DNA from 4 places in the Streptomyces sp. NPDC058008 genome. Region 4 is predicted to be linked to each of the others. Evidence: riboswitches for the same ligand, from Rfam matches in the RefSeq annotation. Region 4 holds a riboswitch; each other region holds the start of a gene.
The links. Region 4 has a riboswitch for cobalamin ahead of ACFVS9_RS26035 (ABC transporter substrate-binding protein). Riboswitches for the same ligand answer to the same signal wherever they lie in the genome.
Positions count from the first base shown of each region.

Region 1: it holds a riboswitch for cobalamin, as region 4 does, so the genes downstream of both, ACFVS9_RS33190 (prenyltransferase/squalene oxidase repeat-containing protein) here and ACFVS9_RS26035 (ABC transporter substrate-binding protein) in region 4, are expected to answer to the same signal.
Region 2: it holds a riboswitch for cobalamin, as region 4 does, so the genes downstream of both, metE (5-methyltetrahydropteroyltriglutamate--homocysteine S-methyltransferase) here and ACFVS9_RS26035 (ABC transporter substrate-binding protein) in region 4, are expected to answer to the same signal.
Region 3: it holds a riboswitch for cobalamin, as region 4 does, so the genes downstream of both, ACFVS9_RS29145 (ribonucleoside-diphosphate reductase subunit alpha) here and ACFVS9_RS26035 (ABC transporter substrate-binding protein) in region 4, are expected to answer to the same signal.

Region 1 covers NZ_JBHVQX010000052.1:12,936-17,103, reverse strand. Annotated here, with positions in the region: gene ACFVS9_RS33195 (hypothetical protein) at 1-1,122, opposite strand, end outside; cobalamin riboswitch at 1,245-1,320, opposite strand; cobalamin riboswitch at 1,409-1,557, shown strand; gene ACFVS9_RS33190 (prenyltransferase/squalene oxidase repeat-containing protein) at 1,751-4,168, shown strand, end outside.
Region 2 covers NZ_JBHVQX010000006.1:81,240-85,407, reverse strand. Annotated here, with positions in the region: gene ACFVS9_RS07865 (NAD-dependent succinate-semialdehyde dehydrogenase) at 1-389, opposite strand, end outside; gene metE (5-methyltetrahydropteroyltriglutamate--homocysteine S-methyltransferase) at 707-3,025, opposite strand; cobalamin riboswitch at 3,184-3,404, opposite strand; gene ACFVS9_RS07855 (VOC family protein) at 3,671-4,105, shown strand.
Region 3 covers NZ_JBHVQX010000036.1:68,700-72,867, reverse strand. Annotated here, with positions in the region: gene ACFVS9_RS29160 (GntR family transcriptional regulator) at 1-677, shown strand, start outside; gene ACFVS9_RS29155 (DUF3311 domain-containing protein) at 861-1,124, shown strand; gene mctP (monocarboxylate uptake permease MctP) at 1,121-2,773, shown strand; cobalamin riboswitch at 3,015-3,151, shown strand; gene ACFVS9_RS29145 (ribonucleoside-diphosphate reductase subunit alpha) at 3,290-4,168, shown strand, end outside.
Region 4 covers NZ_JBHVQX010000029.1:34,939-39,106, reverse strand. Annotated here, with positions in the region: gene ACFVS9_RS26055 (NAD(P)-binding domain-containing protein) at 417-1,547, opposite strand; gene ACFVS9_RS26050 (secondary thiamine-phosphate synthase enzyme YjbQ) at 1,621-2,043, shown strand; partial or broken gene ACFVS9_RS26045 (recombinase family protein) at 2,205-2,378, shown strand; partial or broken gene ACFVS9_RS26040 (SAM-dependent methyltransferase) at 2,433-2,614, opposite strand; cobalamin riboswitch at 2,806-2,934, shown strand; gene ACFVS9_RS26035 (ABC transporter substrate-binding protein) at 2,987-4,168, shown strand, end outside.

The sequences.
Region 1 (4,168 bases), on a different contig from region 4:
CACCGTGATCGCCAGCTTGGTGGCGGTGCCGGAGGTGAAGGCGCTCTGGGCGACCCACTGCGGTGCCCCACCGGTCGAGGGCGTGGGGGGAGTGGCTGTGAAGCCGCCACCCGCGACGGCGCGGAGGCCGTCGATGGACGCGTAGGCGGAGGGTGTGGTGTCGCTGGGGAGGTATTTGAAGCCACCGCCAGGGTTGAACTGCTGGGCGATGAGGAAGTCGACGGGGGTCTTGCCCGCGGAGGTGAGGAAGTCGCCGGTCTGCGGGTTGATGCCGCAGGCGTTGAGGCCGGACACGGCCCAGCCGTTGGAGTCGGTGTTGACGCCGAACATGGCGTTGAACGCGCCGCTCGTCGGCACCAGCTTGCTCTTGAGGAACGCCTTGGCCTGTGCGATGTCGGTATCGGTGTTCGGGACCCCGGAGACGCAGAGCGCGGCCATCGCGGCCCCGGTCATGTCGATGTCGCTGGTGGCGGCGAGCTGCGTCGGGTTGCCCTCGGCCTTGCCGTAGTCCCAGCCGCCGTCATTGTGCTGGTTGGCGCGGATACGGGTGACGAGCGCGTCGCGAAGGGGCTGGGGCGTCCGCTGTGCTCCCGCTTGCGTCTTCGCTCCGCCGAGGGCGAGCGCGGCGAAGACGGTGCCGTTGAAATTCGCCGAGGGGCCGAAGTAACCCGGTTCGGCCGTCTGCCAATAGCCGTAGATGTCGGCGACGAGGTTGCGGGAGGCGGAGACGCGGGCCGGGTCGATGCCGGCCGCATAGGCGTTGAGCGAGGCCCGTTCGTAGTCCGTGACCACCGGAGTCGCCGACGGCCACCCAGCGGTCGCGAGCAGTGTGCGGTAGACGGATCTCGCGTTCTTCGTGGTGTCGCCCCCCGGCGTGACGTCGACGGCCGCAGTTCCTGCCGAGGCGAGTGCACTGAAGGCCCACTCGTTCGACAGACCGGCGCCCGCGTACGAACCGTCCGAGGCCTGGAGGGACTTGAGATAGGCGACACCATTCGTCTTCGAGGTCGCGATCTGGGCCGGCGTGGCGGTGGCCGCGGCCGGCAGAGCACTCAGGCAGAGCGCCCCGAGGGAAAAGGTTGCCGTGAACGCCAGACGAGGGGAGATCGACATACGGGGCATGGCCTGCTCCTGGGATGAGGGGCGTGTCGACCAGGCCCGGCCTCCTGCCTCGGTGCGGGCAGCAGTGGGCAAGGCCGCCGCCCGAACGCGTGGACCGGCTTCCTGTGGTGCACCGCCGCCATGGGCATTCGGGCTCAGGACGGCCCTCTGCCGTCCCACACCGCTGCGCGTCAGCCCCGGACTCTCACCGGGTTCCCCCACGTGGCAGCCCAGGACGCTACCCCAGGCGGCCGAGTCCTGCCAGCAGTCCCGCACGATCCCCTGTGTGCGCTGCGCTACGGCTTCTTGACGCCATGTGAATTCACGTGCTCCAATCCGCCTGTTAAGCACTGAGTTCCAGGGGAAGCCGGTCGAAATCCGGCGCTGACCCGCAACCGTAGGCCCGGCATCGCCGGGCGAGCCGGATTACCTGGGGCCTGATCTGCAGCGATAAGCGCCGTCGCGGACTACGGCGTGGACGACCGGCCCCACCCGCCACGCATCATGCGGTGAGGGCCCCTCAGCCACGTGCGTGTCCCCACGGAAACAGCACGAGGGGGCAGCGGTGGGGACCGCGGAGCGAAGAGACCGGCAGCCGGGGGGCAGAGCGTTCCTGTCCCTGATATCAGTGGCATTCCTGTTGCTCACCATGTCCGTGACACTCGTCACCGTCGTCACTCCGGCCGCAGCGGACCCCGTCGAGGACTGCACGGGCACCAAGGGCGCGGTCGTCGCCGTGGACTTCGGCCCCTTCGGCGGCGAGGTGGAGCGCGGCTGCGACGCGACGCCGACGACCGGCTACGAGCTCCTCCGCGAGGCGGGCTTCACCACCGAGGGCACCGAGCACGACGGCCCGGCCTTCATCTGCCGCATCGGCCTCGGTACCGGCACGCAGTACCCCACCACGGACAAGGAATCCTGCGTACTCACCCCGCCTGCCACGGCCTACTGGTCGTACTGGATCGCATCCCCGGGACAGAAGAAGTGGACGTACAGCCAGTACGGGGCCATGGACCGCAAGCCGAAGGACGGCGACGTCGACGCGTGGGTGTTCGGCGGCACCGACATCGGCGGGACCACCGGCAAGCCGACCTTCACCCCCGACGAGGTACGCGCGGGCGGTGGTACCGAGCCCCCCGACCCCGGAAACCCGCCCACGGTCCCGGCCGGTGAGATCGACGTCGCGGCTGCGGCTGCCTGGGTCGGCGGCACGCTCCAGGACGGCGAACGCGTCGTCGGCGAGGGCACCGACGCCCCCGACTACCTGCTGACCACCGAGGCGGCCTACGCTCTCGCCGCCGGCGACGGCGCGAGCGCCACCCTTGACAAGGTCACCGCCTTCCTCGCCGCTCACACCGGCGACTACGCCTACCCGTCGGGGACGGACCAGGCCCCTGACGCGACGGCCGCTGCCCGGCTCGCGCTCGTCGCCGAAGCGACGGAGGCCGATCCCCGGGACTTCGGCGGCCACGACCTGATCGCCGCCCTCCTGGACAACGTGTGCGCAGCAGGTCCCGACGCGGGCGAGCCAACTCCGGGATGCACCGCCAAGGGTGACTTCCGCAACGCAACCTACGGGGACGGCCAAGCGCTGGCCCTACTGGCCCTGCTCCGCGCCGGTGCCGTACCTCCGGCGGAGAGCGTCGAACGGCTGATCCAGTTGCAGTGCGACGACGGCGGAGTCACCGGCATCCTGATCCGTCCCGGCGAGAACTGCGACGGCGACCCCGCCACCACCGGCCTCGTGGCCCTCGTGCTGCACGAGGTCAGCGGGCAGGAAGCCGCTGTGGCCAAGGCCCGCGCCTACCTCAAGAAGGCTCAGGGCGAGAACGGCTCGTACCCCGGATACACCGGAGCCACCACAGGCAGCGTCAACGCCACCGCGTACGCTGCTCAGGCGCTCCGCGCCCTCGGCGACACCGCCCACGCGGACGCGGCTGTCTCCTGGCTCTCCCGGGAACAGCTGGACGGCGGCGGCTTCGGCTTCGAGGAAGGCGCGACCGACCCGGCCCTGTACGCGACGGGACCCGCCGTGCTCGCCGGCGCGGGCACCGATCTCGCCCGGCTGACGACGAAGAAGCCCGATCCGACCGGTCCGCCGACGACCGGACCCCCCACCGACGACCCGACCCCTCCCGCCGGTGAAGGCCCCGACCTGAAGAAGGGCGTCGCCTACCTCACCAAGGGCACCAACCTCAAGCAGGGGCAGTACTACACGGCTGGTCCTGGTTCGGCCCGTGCGGACTTCGGACTCACCATCGACGGCGCCTACGCACTGGCGGCCACCGGCCTGAACGACGACAAGCTCCGGGGCATCGTCGACTTCCTCGACGAGGGAGGCAAGGACGGCGATGGCAGGACTCTCCAGGACTGGACGGGAACCGGCACCGAATACGCGCTCGGCGGTTCCCTCGGCAAGGCCGCCCTGCTCGCCCAGGTGGTGGGCCGAGACCCACGTGCCTTCGGGGGCCAGGACCTGATCACCGCTCTGGAGAAGTCCGTGTGCACCGGGCCGAGCGAGGCCCCGGACCGCAGCTGCGCCGCCAGGGGCGCCTACACCTACGCCCCGTCCGTCTTCTCCCAGTCGCTGGCGATCATGGCCCAGGTGCGGGCCGGTGAGAAGAACGCGGCGGGCGAGCCGATCGCGTATCTGGAAAGCCTTCAGCACGACAGCGGCGCGTGGCCCAGCCTGATTCCCGCCACGGGCGACTCCGACGTCGACTCCACCGCCATCGCGGCCATGGCCTTGGGCCTGGCCGGAGGCGAGAAGGCGGACAAAGCCGTCGACAAGGCCCTGTCCTGGATCGCGGGCAAACAGCTCTCGGACGGGGGCTTTCCCGGCGCGGCCGGCAACTCGGTCAACTCCGCCGCCCTCGCGGTCCAAGGGCTCTCGCTCGACGCGAAGCGGTACGCGGCGGAGATCGCCAAGGCCCGGAAGTTCCTTGCGGGCCAGCAGAACACCGACGGTGGCTTCAACGTTGCCGAGGAGGGCCAGCGCGGATCCGATCTGCGTGCGTCGACCCAGGCGGTCAGCGGAACAACTGGGGTCTCCTTCGGCACTCTGGAG
Region 2 (4,168 bases), on a different contig from region 4:
AGCACCCCCAGTGGTTCGCTGACGAGCCAGGCCTCGCCCTCCTCGACGTCCAGCGGTTCGTCGGCGGCGAAGCCGGGGCCGTGCTCCGCGTAGTACGCCAGGATCGACGCGGCCAGGTCCACCTCACCGCGTGCCTCGGAGATCAGCTTGCCCATCTCCAGGGTGATGATCTGGGCGAGCGGCTCCTTGCGCTCCCGCATCAGCTCGGCCGCGCGCCCGACCACGGCGGCGCGGTCCTCGATCGGCTTCCTCCGCCAGGCACCGAAGGCGCGGTCCGCCGCGTCGAGGGCGGAATCGACCTCTTCGCCCTGGATCGAGGGGAACTCCGCCACGGTTTCGCCGGTGGCGGGGTTGACGGTGGCGAATGAACTCGTGCGCTGCTCCGGCATGAAGTCTCCAGACGACGGATCGGTCACGCGGCGGAATGCTTCATTCCGTCCTCACTGCGGGGTACCCGGCAGCAAAGTGGGCAAACAGGTTCAAATGACTAAATTATTAACGCCTGTACGCGGTGTGTTGGACCTCTTGCTCTCCGTGTCGCCGTGGAGGGGTCGGTGCGGATCTCCTTCCGGCCCCGCCCCCTCGCACGTGTCCGGCCTCCGGCGCCCGAAACCTGAGCGGACGGGGCTCGCCCCGGGCGCCCGGGGACCGGAGGGCGTCCGGACCGGCCGGGGCGCGCGGGGGCGCCCCGGCCGGTCCGGCGAGGTCAGGACGCGGGCAGTTCGCCGCGCACCACGCGTGCGGCGGCGACCAGGTTCTCCAGCGACGCCCGGGTCTCCGGCCAGCCCCTGGTCTTGAGCCCGCAGTCCGGGTTGACCCACAGCCGCTCGGCCGGGATCGCCTCCAGGCCCCTGCGGAGGAGTTCCGCGGCCTCCTCGGCGCTCGGAACGCGGGGCGAGTGGATGTCGTACACACCCGGGCCCGCCTCGCGCGGATATCCGTGGTCCGCCAGCTCGTGGGCGACCTGCATGTGGGAGCGGGCCGCCTCCAGGCTGATCACGTCGGCGTCGAGGTCGTCGATGGCCTGCACGATGTCGCCGAACTCCGCGTAGCACATGTGGGTGTGGATCTGGGTGTCCGGCCGCACCCCGCTCGTGGTGAGCCGGAACGCCTCCGTCGCCCAGGCCAGGTAGGCGGGACGGCCGGCCGCACGCAGGGGCAGCGTCTCGCGCAGTGCGGGCTCGTCCACCTGGATGACCGAGGTCCCGGCCGACTCCAGGTCGTTCACCTCGTCGCGCAGGGCGAGTGCCACCTGGCGGGCGGTGTCGCCGAGGGGCTGGTCGTCGCGGACGAAGGACCAGGCGAGCATGGTGACCGGCCCGGTCAGCATGCCCTTGACCGGCCGGTCGGTGAGTGACCTGGCGTACGTCGTCCAGCCGACCGTCATCGGCTCGGGGCGGGAGACGTCGCCCGCCAGGACCGGCGGGCGGACGTAACGGGTGCCGTAGGACTGGACCCAGCCGTGCCGGGTGGCGAGGTAACCGGTGAGCTGTTCGGCGAAGTACTGGACCATGTCGTTGCGTTCGGCCTCACCGTGCACCAGGACGTCCAGGCCGGCCTTCTCCTGGAAGGAGATGACCTCCTGGATCTCGGCCTTGACGCGCTCCTCGTACCCGGCCGCGTCGAGGCGGCCGCTCCGCAGGCCCGCGCGGGCGGCGCGCAGTTCGGCCGTCTGCGGGAAGGACCCGATGGTCGTCGTCGGCAGCAGCGGCAGGCCCAGGTGGGCCCGCTGGGCCACGGCCCGTTCCGCGTACGGCTGGGAGCGGAGGGCGTCGGCCCGTGTCACCGCGGCGGTGCGGGCGCGGACGGCCGGGTCGTGGGTGACGGGGGAGTGGGCGCGGGACGCCAGATCGGCCCGGTTGGCGGCGAGTTCGGCGGTGACGGCGCCGACCCCCTGGGTGAGGCCCCTGGCCAGGGTGACGATCTCGGCGGTCTTCTGCCGGGCGAAGGCCAGCCAGCGCAGTACCTGCGGCTCGACGTCCCGTTCGGCGGTGGCGTCGAGGGGGACGTGCAGCAGGGAGCAGGAGGAGGCGACGTCGACCCGCCCGGCGAGGCCGAGCAGCGTCCCCAGGGTGGACAGCGACTTCTCCAGATCGTTGATCCAGATGTTGCGGCCGTTGACGACCCCCGCGACCAGGCGCTTGCCGGGCAGTCCGCCGACGGCCGCCAGGGCGTCCAGATTCACGGCGGCGCTCTCGGTGAAGTCCAGCGCGAGACCCTCCACCGGAGTCCTGGCCAGCACGGCGAGCGCCTCGCCGAGCGGGCCGAAGTAGGAGGCGACGAGCAGCTCGGGCCGGTCGTCGAGGCTGCCGAGACCCCGGTAGGCGCGCTCGACGGCGTTCAGTTCGGCGGGTGTGCGGTCCTGGACGAGCGCGGGCTCGTCCAGCTGCACCCACCCGGCACCGGCCGCGCGCAGGTCGGCGAGGACCTCCGCGTACACCGGCAGCAGGCGGTCCAGGAGTGTGAGGGGGTCGAAGTCCGCGGACACGCCGGGGGCCGGCTTGGCGAGGAGCAGGTAGGTGACCGGGCCGACGAGGACGGGCCGGGCGTTCAGCCCCAGGGCGAGTGCCTCCGTCAGTTCGGCGACCTGCTTGGCGGAGTCCGCCGAGAAGACCGTGTCCGGCCCCAGTTCCGGCACCAGGTAGTGGTAGTTGGTGTCGAACCACTTGGTCATCTCCAGTGGTGCGACGTCCTGGGTGCCGCGTGCCATCGCGAAGTAGCCGTCGAGCGGATCCGCGGCGACCGCCTCGCGGTGGCGGGCCGGCACGGCTCCCACCATGACGGTGGTGTCCAGCACGTGGTCGTAGTACGAGAAGTCCCCGGTGGGCACCTCGTCGATCCCGGTCGTGCTCAGCTGCCGCCAGTTGTCGCCGCGCAGCCGGGCCGCGGTGGCGCGGAGGGCGTCGGCGGTGACCCGCCCCTTCCAGTAGCCCTCCACCGCCTGCTTCAGTTCCCGGTTCTGACCCTGCCGGGGGTAGCCGTGGACGGTGGACCGCGCGGTCGCGGTCGTGTGCTCGGTGGTCACGGAGATCTCCTTCGCGAGATGAATCCCTGAGATCCCGGGGACGGCACGAGCGCGCGAAGGGGTGACGTACCGGGACGTGAGGCGTCGTACGACGCCGTGACGGCCTGGTAGGTACGCCGACCCGCCCTCGAGGTCACCGGGATGTCCGCGCACGGATGGTCCGCGCGCGGGCAGTTGGCAGGTCTTCGGACTCGCGGGCACGTCCTGTGTGAGGACACCTAGTGGCCGTCGCTTCCCAGGCCCGGTACGTCGGACCCAGTGCGTATGACGGCGGTCGTTCCCGCTCACCGCTGCGGGGCAGTCCCGGATTCCCACCGGGTTCCCTCTTACGACGCATCCCGTCTGGCGGACGGGGCGAACCAGCTGCACGCGTCAGACTACGGGGCATCCGGGCGGCGCGAGGCGCCAGGTCCAGCATGCGGATGGACCGGGCGCCGGACCGTGGCCGACCGGCGGGCCGGGGCCGGACGCGCCGGACGGGCCGGCGTCCGGCCGTCAGCGGAGGGCGATTCCGCGCCCGTGCCCCCGGACGCGTGAGGCCCGCCCCCAGGCGCCGGCAGGGCGCCCGGCCGGGCCTACGGGAGGCCGGTCCGGGCGGCGGATAATTCGAAGGCCCCCTTGAACGCCACCCGTTAGGGTGGCCCGATGGCGTCGATCAAGCAGGTCCAGATCACCTTCGACTGTGCGGAGCCGGAGCGCGTCGCCCGATTCTGGTGCGAGGTGCTGGGCTACGTGGCACCGGCGCCACCGGAGGGGTTCGCCACCTGGGCCGACTACGAGGACACGCGTCCGCCGGAGCTCAGGGGAGCGTCGTTCTCGTGCGGCGACCCCTCGGGCGTGGGCCCGAGGATGTACTTCCAGCGCGTTCCCGAGGGGAAGACCGTCAAGAACCGGGTGCACCTCGACGTACGCGTCGGCACCGGGCTCGTGGGGGAGGCGCGGGTGGCCGCGCTCGAGGCCGAATGCGCGCGGCTCCTCCCGCTCGGAGCCCGGCGGGTGCACCTGCTGCTCGCCGACGACGAGAACGAGTCGTGCCTGCTGATGCAGGACGTCGAGGGCAACGAGTTCTGCCTCGACTGAGCGACCGCGCACGGCTCGGCTCCGCCCCGGAGTTCTGCCTCGGCTGAGGCTCGGCTCCGCCCC
Region 3 (4,168 bases), on a different contig from region 4:
ATCTCCTCGACATGACGGACACCATGCCTCCGGGCACCCCGGTGCCGCCCGAGCGGACCCTGGCCGCGGAGTTCGACACCTCGCGCACCACGGTGCGCCAGGCACTCCAGGAGCTGGTGGTCGAGGGCCGGCTGGAACGCATCCAGGGCAAGGGCACCTTCGTCGCGAAGCCGAAGGTCTCCCAGGCGCTGCAACTGACCTCGTACACGGAGGACATGCGCGCCCAGGGACTGGAACCCACGTCCCAGCTGCTGGACATCGGCTATGTCACGGCGGACGACACGCTCGCCGGGCTGCTCGACATCACGGCGGGCGGGCGGGTGCTGCGCATCGAGCGTCTCCGGCTCGCCAGCGGCGAACCGATGGCCATCGAGACCACGCACCTTTCGGCCAAACGCTTCCCCGCGCTGCGCCGTTCGCTGGTGAAGTACACCTCGCTCTACACCGCCCTGGCCGAGGTGTACGACGTCCGGCTCGCCGAGGCCGAGGAGACCATCGAGACCTCTCTCGCCACGCCGCGCGAGGCGGGACTGCTCGGTACCGACGTCGGCCTTCCGATGCTCATGCTGTCCCGCCACTCGATCGACGGGGACGGCGAACCGGTGGAGTGGGTGCGCTCGGTGTACCGGGGCGACCGGTACAAGTTCGTGGCCCGCCTGAAGCGTCCCACCGACTGAGACGGTCACGGAACCCACCGACGGCTGGATCCTCCCGCACGCGCGCGGGAGGATCCAGCCGTTTCGCATGACACAGGACCGTTGCAGGACCGAAATACGGACGGGGGGTGACGGTGGCCGGACCTCTCGCCTAGATTTCCTGCGCGTCGCACCAGGTGATCAGCGAGGGGACGGAGTCGCCACATGCCAGAAGAAACCGATGCGAACCCACCGACAGCACCGACAGTGACACCCGCCAGAGTGGTGATCGCGCTCTGCCTGATCGCCCCGTTCGTGGCGATGCTCTGGGTGGACTCGTACGCGAAGGTAGAACCGACCTTCATCGGCATCCCGTTCTTCTACTGGTACCAGATGCTCTGGGTGCTCATCTCGACCACGCTCACCATGATCGCGTACAAGCTGTGGCAGCGTGACCAGCGCGCCCGCAAGGGGGGTGCTTCCGCATGAAGGACGGCGTGAACGGCGTCGCGCTCGCCGTGTTCATCTTCTTCTTCGTGGCCGTCACGGTCATCGGGTTCATGGCCGCGCGCTGGCGCAAGGCGGAGAACGAGGCCAGCCTCGACGAATGGGGCCTGGGCGGACGCTCGTTCGGCACCTGGGTCACCTGGTTCCTGCTGGGCGGGGACCTCTACACGGCGTACACCTTCGTCGCGGTGCCCGCGGCGATCTACGCGGCGGGCGCGGCCGGCTTCTTCGCCGTCCCGTACACGATCCTCGTCTACCCGCTGATCTTCACCTTCCTGCCGCGCCTGTGGTCGGTCTCGCACAAGCACGGCTACGTCACCACCTCGGACTTCGTCCGGGGCCGGTTCGGCTCCAAGGGCCTCTCGCTGGCGGTCGCCCTCACCGGCATCCTCGCCACGATGCCGTACATCGCGCTCCAGCTGGTCGGCATCCAGGCCGTGCTGGACGTCATGGGCGTCGGCGGCGGCGAGAACACGCACTGGTTCGTCAAGGACCTGCCGCTGCTCATCGCGTTCGCGGTCCTCGCCGCGTACACCTACTCCTCGGGGCTGCGGGCGCCCGCGCTCATCGCGTTCGTCAAGGACGGCCTGATCTACCTGGTCATCGCCGTGGCGATCATCTACATCCCGATCAAGCTCGGCGGGTTCGGCGAGATCTTCGCCAAGGCCAACGACGCCTTCGCGCAGACCAACCCGGCGACGGGACAGCCGCGCGGCGCCCTGGTGCCCGGGGACATGGGCCAGTGGGGCTACGCCACGCTGGCGCTCGGCTCGGCGCTGGCGCTCTTCATGTACCCGCACTCGATCACGGCGACGCTCTCCAGCCGCAGCCGTGAGGTGATCCGGCGCAACACCACGATCCTGCCGCTGTACTCGCTGATGCTGGGTCTGCTGGCCCTGCTCGGGTTCATGGCGATCGCCGCCGGGATCAAGGTGGACAACGGGCAGCTGGCCATCCCGCAGCTGTTCGAGAACATGTTCCCCGACTGGTTCGCGGGCGTGGCCTTCGCCGCGATCGGGATCGGCGCCCTCGTGCCGGCCGCGATCATGTCGATCGCCGCGGCGAACCTCTTCACCCGCAACATCTACAAGGACTTCATCAAGCCCGACGCCACCCCGGCCCAGGAGACCAAGGTCTCCAAGCTGGTCTCGCTCCTGGTCAAGGTCGGCGCGCTCGCCTTCGTCCTCACCATGGACAAGACGGTCGCGATCAACTTCCAGCTGCTGGGCGGCATCTGGATCCTCCAGACGATGCCGGCCCTGGTGGGCGGCCTGTTCACCCGGTGGTTCCACCGCTGGGCGCTGATCGCCGGCTGGGCGGTCGGCATGGTCTACGGCACGGTGGCCGCGTACGGTGTCGCCAGCCCGACGCAGAAGCACTTCGGCGGCTCCTCGAAGGAGATCCCGGGCATCGGCGAGATCGGCTACATCGGTCTCACCGCGATCGTGCTGAACATCCTCGTCGTGGTCGTGCTGACCTTCGTCCTGAACGCCGTCAAGGCCCCGGCCGGTGTGGACGAGACCGCGCCGTCCGACTACACGGCGGACGTCGGCGACCCCGGCGTCCAGGCCGAGCTCCCGCCGGCCACGGAGGGCTCGCCGGGCGGTCACGCCCCGCTGGAACGCCTGTAGGGCGCACGGTCCCGTCCCCGGCAGGGCTCTCCCCGCCGGGGACGGCCGTGCGAGGGGCCGGTGGGACTCCCCGGAACAGCCCGGCCGTCCGCGGAGGCCACCCGGCGGATCCACCGGCGCCCCTGCCCCGGAGGGGCCCCGGAACGGGCCCCCGGCCCGGTCCCCGGCCTCGCCCCGGCGGCGTCCCGCCCGGCCTTCCGACCCGTCGCGACACTACATGTGGGGGCCGCAGCAATCGGCGGCCCCCACATGTATGCTCGACCTCGCTGTCGCCGCAGGGGAATCCGGTGCGAATCCGGAACTGTCCCGCAACGGTGTGATCGGTGTGCTTCTGCGCACCGCGGAGTCCGAAGACCTGTCGACAGTGCGTCCGGCTCGACCGAACCGGACGCAGAGACGTCCGGGCCCCGCGGAGGGCCGGTGGACGCCGTGCGCACCGTGCTGCCCTCCCCCGGGTGTCCACGTGTCCGGCTGCCCCGCTCCCGCAGGCCCTGAGCCGAGCGAGGGATAGCCCCAGTGACCATCGCGCCAGCAGACCCGGTTTCAGCCGCGGAATCCGAAGGCCGTACGACCGACGCGCCCGGGACCGCACTGCTGCGGACCCTGACCGGCCTCACCGCCGACCTCCCCGACACCGACCCCGGACGGGTCGCCGCCGCCGCGCTGCGCGGCCGCAACGCCCGGTCGGACGAGGCGGAGCTGCGCACGCTGGCCACCGAGGCGGCCGCCGGCCTGATCTCCGAGGACCCGGCCTACTCCCGGCTCGCCGCGCGGCTCCTCACCCGGGCCATCGCGGACGAGGCCGCCGGCCAGGGAGCGGTCTCCTTCTCGGCGTCGGTCACCGTCGGACACCGCGAGGGACTGATCGCGGACCGCACGGCCGAGTTCGTCGCACTGCACGCCACCGCCCTCGACGCCCTCGTCGACCGGGCGCTGGCCGACGGCGCCGACGACCGCTTCGGCTACTTCGGCCTGCGGACGCTGCACAGCCGGTACCTGCTGCGCCACCCGCTCAGCCGCGAGGTCGTCGAGACCCCGCAGCACTTCATGCTGCGCGTCGCCTCGGGCCTCGCCGAGGACACCTCCGAGCGCGCCCTGGAGGAGGTGGCCGCGCTGTACGGGCTGATGAACCGGCTCGACTACCTGCCCTCCTCCCCCACCCTCTTCAACTCCGGCACCCGCCACCCGCAGATGTCGTCCTGCTACCTGCTGGACTCGCCGCTGGACGAGCTCGACTCGATCTACGACCGCTACCACCAGGTGGCGCGCCTCTCCAAGCACGCGGGCGGCATCGGCCTCTCCTACTCCCGCATCCGCGCCCGCGGTTCACTCATCCGGGGGACCAACGGGCACTCCAACGGCATCGTCCCGTTCCTGAAGACGCTCGACGCCTCC
Region 4 (4,168 bases):
ACTCCCTGCGCTTCGCCGACGCGCCCTCGCGCGGGCACGGGGGAGGGACACACGGGTCCGAGGGGCGGACCGCTGCCCCGAACACAGCGGCGCCGCCGCTCCTGTGGGGCGGACAGGGCAGGGCAGGGCCGACGTGCAGGACGGAACGGTCGGACGACAGCCGGACGAGCCAACTCACGGCGCGGATGACACGGGCAAGCGGGCTGGTCAGGAAGCTTGTTGGTCACTCGGTCTGGGCGCGGTGCGGCTGCGTGGTGTGGTTGCGCGGTGTGGCTGTGGGACGTGCCTGGTCGTGGTCCGTGGTCCGTGGTCCGCGGTCCGTCGCGTCCGGGTGGTTGAACAACCGCCCCTGGACTGCCGCCCTCCCGGGCGGACATCCGCTCCCAGCCATATCGGCCCCGTTCAGACCGTCACCGTCACGCTGTCACCGTCACGCTGTCGCTGTCGCTGTCGCTGTCGCTGTCGCTGTCGCTGTCGCTGTCGCTGCCCAGCAACCGGGTGACCGACCGGACCGCTGCCCGGCCGGCCCGGTTCGCTCCGATCGTGCTGGCGGACGGGCCGTACCCGACGAGATGGACACGAGCGTCCCGCACGGCCCGAGTGTCCTCGACGCGGATGCCGCCGCCCGGCTCGCGGAGTGCGAGTGGTGCGAGGTGATCGACGGCTGCACGGAATCCGGTGGCCCAGAGGATCACGTCGGCCTCGACCGCGCGACCGTCCGGCCAGACCACGCCCTCCGGAGTGATCCGTTCGAAGATGGGGAGCCGGTCGAGGACTCCCCGCTCGCGTGCGCGCCGGACGGCGTCGTTCAGCGGAAGCCCGGTGACGCTCACCACGCTCTGCGGCGGAAGCCCGCGGCGTACGCGTTCCTCCACCATGGCGACGGCGGCGCGCCCCTGGTCCTCGTCGAACGGCCCTTCGCGGAAGACCGGGGGGCGCCGCGTCACCCAGTACGTCGCCTCCGCCACCTCGGCGATCTCCATCAGATGCTGCGTGCCCGAAGCGCCGCCGCCGACCACGACCACCCGCAGGCCGGTGAACTCCGCAGGACCTGGATAGTCCGCGGTGTGCAACTGTCGTCCCCGAAACGTCTCCTGGCCCGGATACCGCGGCCAGAACGGCCGGTCCCAGGTGCCGGTGGCGTTGATCAGCGCGCGCGTGGCGTACGTACCCTCGGAGCTCTCGACGAGCAGTCGGCCCCCTTGCCCCTCGCGTACGGTGCTCACCTCGACAGGGCGGTGCACCCGCAGGCCGAAGCGGCGCTCGTAGGCGTCGAAATAGGCGGCGATCACCTCGGACGAGGGTCTGCTGTCATCGGCCCCCGTGAGCTCCATGCCGGGCAGGGAGTGCATGCCGTGCACCTTGCCGTACGTCAGCGAGGGCCAGCGGAACTGCCAGGCGCCGCCGGGCCGGGGCGCGTGGTCGAGCACGACGAACGCCTTCTCCGGTTCGAGTCCGGCGCGCCGCAGGTGATAGGCGGCGGACAGCCCCGCCTGCCCGGCGCCGACGACGACCACGTCCAGCTCACGCACCCCGAAGTTGTTCACCTTTCTACCAACCCGGTGTGTGCCCCGGATCTTCCCGGCGCGGGATCCGACCCGGCGACGAGAGAATGGGGCCATGCCTGACACCTTCGCCACACACGTACTGAGCGTCACCACGGGACGCACGGAAACAGTCATGGACCTGACCGAGGAGTGCGCCCAGTTCCTCACCCGCACCGCTCACGGCGGGGACGGCCTGCTCAACGTCTTCGTACCGCACGCGACAGCCGGAATCGCGATCCTGGAAACCGGGGCCGGCAGCGACGACGACCTCCTGACCGCCCTCCAGACCCTGCTCCCCGCCGACACCCGCTGGCGCCACCGCCACGGAAGCCCCGGCCACGGCCGCGACCACGTACTGCCGGCGCTCGTGCCACCGCACGCCACACTGCCGGTGATCGGGGGGAGGCTGGAGCTGGGGACGTGGCAGTCGGTGTGCCTGGTGGACACGAACGTCGACAATGCGGACCGTCAGGTGCGGCTGAGCTTCCTGGGGTGAGCTTGCTGGCTTGAGCAGGATCGTCCTGGGTGTGGCCGCCCAATCTCCGTACCTTGCGTGTTCGAAACGGAGATGTCTTGCGCGGTACGGACCTGAACATGATGGAACGCCCCTACGGCTGATGCGGGAAGTGCCTGCTCGGCGTGCGACGTCTGTCGCGGATGAAGCTCGCGACATCGTCGCCGGAGCGGCAACGGGAGGACGCGCTGACCACTGCCGCGTCTGTCGGGGGCCACATCATCGGCTGGGCCGATGACTGGGAGGTGTCGGGCGCCACCGACCCGATGACCCGGCCGAAACTGGGCCCGTGGCTTCGCGATGAGGGGGGTCCTTACGACGGGCTGGTGGCTGCAGCCGTGGATCGGCTCGGCCGCAACGTCGTGGACTGCCTCAAGCAGGCGGTCGGAGATGCTGCCGGTGCCGCAGTCCAGGTCGAGGACGCGCGGCGCGGTGCCTGCCACGGCCTCGACCGTGTCGATCATGACCGGAACCGCTCCTCCCGGTCGGGCATGTACCACTCCTGCTGGCGGTCCCAGCTGGTCTGCCAGTCGGCGAGGGGTGTTGCTGTCATGGGTACGGCTGCCCCTTTCCTGGTGTTTCGCGCGGAGTGTGTCTGAGGGTTCGGGCCCACTGGTGGTGCCGGTGCGCATTGTGGGCAGAGCTGGGATGGACGCGTACGACCACCCCCATCGGCGGCCGGGAGGAGCCGGGCGCCGGTCCCGCCCACCACATACGCCACAATGGACGCACAAGGCGACGGGGACCAGGAAGCCGGTGCGATTCCGGCGCGGTCCCGCCACTGTGACCGGGGAGCGATCCTTCTGCACGCCACTGTCCGCGAGCGCGGCCGGGAAGGCGGAGGCGAGCGACGATCCGGGAGCCAGGAGACTGACCCGTCGCCGGTCTGACGTCAGGGGCGAGGACACCCCGGAGAGGATCGACTGTGACGACGCATGCCCGGACGGAGCCGGGACGGCACCCGGAGCCCGGTCGCAGAGGGGTGCTCGCCGCCGGTGGTGCGCTGGCGCTCGCCGGGACCGGCCTGCTCAGTGGCTGTGGCGGCGATACGAAGGACGGCGGCAGAGGGGACGGGTTCCGCGCCGCGTTCACGTCGGGCGGCTCGCAGGAGACCCTCGATCCGCACGTCGCCCCGAACTTCGTCGACCAGGCCCGTGCCAAGGCCCTGTACGACACCCTCGGCACGTACGCCGACGACATGTCCGTCCGTAAGAGGCTCGCGGAGTCCTGGGAGAGTGACGCCTCCGGAACACGCTGGAGCGTACGGCTGCGAAAGGCCCGGTTCCATGACGGGAAGCCGGTCACCGCCAAGGACGTCCTCTACAGCTACCGCCGCGCCGCCGACCCCGAGGTCGGCTCGCCATCGCAGGTCCTGTTGTCCGCCATCGACTTCACCGCGAGCAAGGTGGACGGCGTGCGGTCCGTCGTCTTCGTCCTCAAGGCACCCAACTTCGAGTTCCCCACCGTGTTCGCGGGCCCCGGCACGGAGATCATCCCGGACGGGACGACGGACTTCCGCAAACCCATAGGCTCCGGTCCCTTCACCTACGTGTCCTTCACGCCGGGCGGCACCGCCCGCTACAAGCGCTGGGCCGACCACTGGGACGGCGCTCCGCACATAGCCGAGCTCGAGATCGTCCCCGCGAACGAGGAATCGGCACGCCTCAACGCCCTGCTGTCCGGCCAGGTGCACTACGCGGCCGACATGGCCGGCGCCTCCGTTGAGCGGCTGAAGAAGGACGGCTCGACGCGCCTGCTCACCGCCAAGCGGGCCACCGCCCAGCAGCTACTCCTGCGCACCGGTCGGAAGCCGTTCGACGATCCGCGGCTGATACGCGCCGTGCAACTCGGCATCGACCGGCAGGCGCTGGTGCGCATCGCCCTGGCCGGACACGGCGAAGCCGGCAACGACCTCTTCGGCATGGGGCTGCGCGGCTACCCCGACGACCTCACGCCCCGCGAACGGGATGTCGACGCGGCGCGCAAGCTGGTGAAGGAGGCCGACGCGGACGGACTGCGCATCACCGTGGAGACCAGTTCGGTCGACGCGGCATGGGAACCCGCGGCGGACCTGATGGCGCGGCAGCTGCGGGAGATCGGGCTGAAG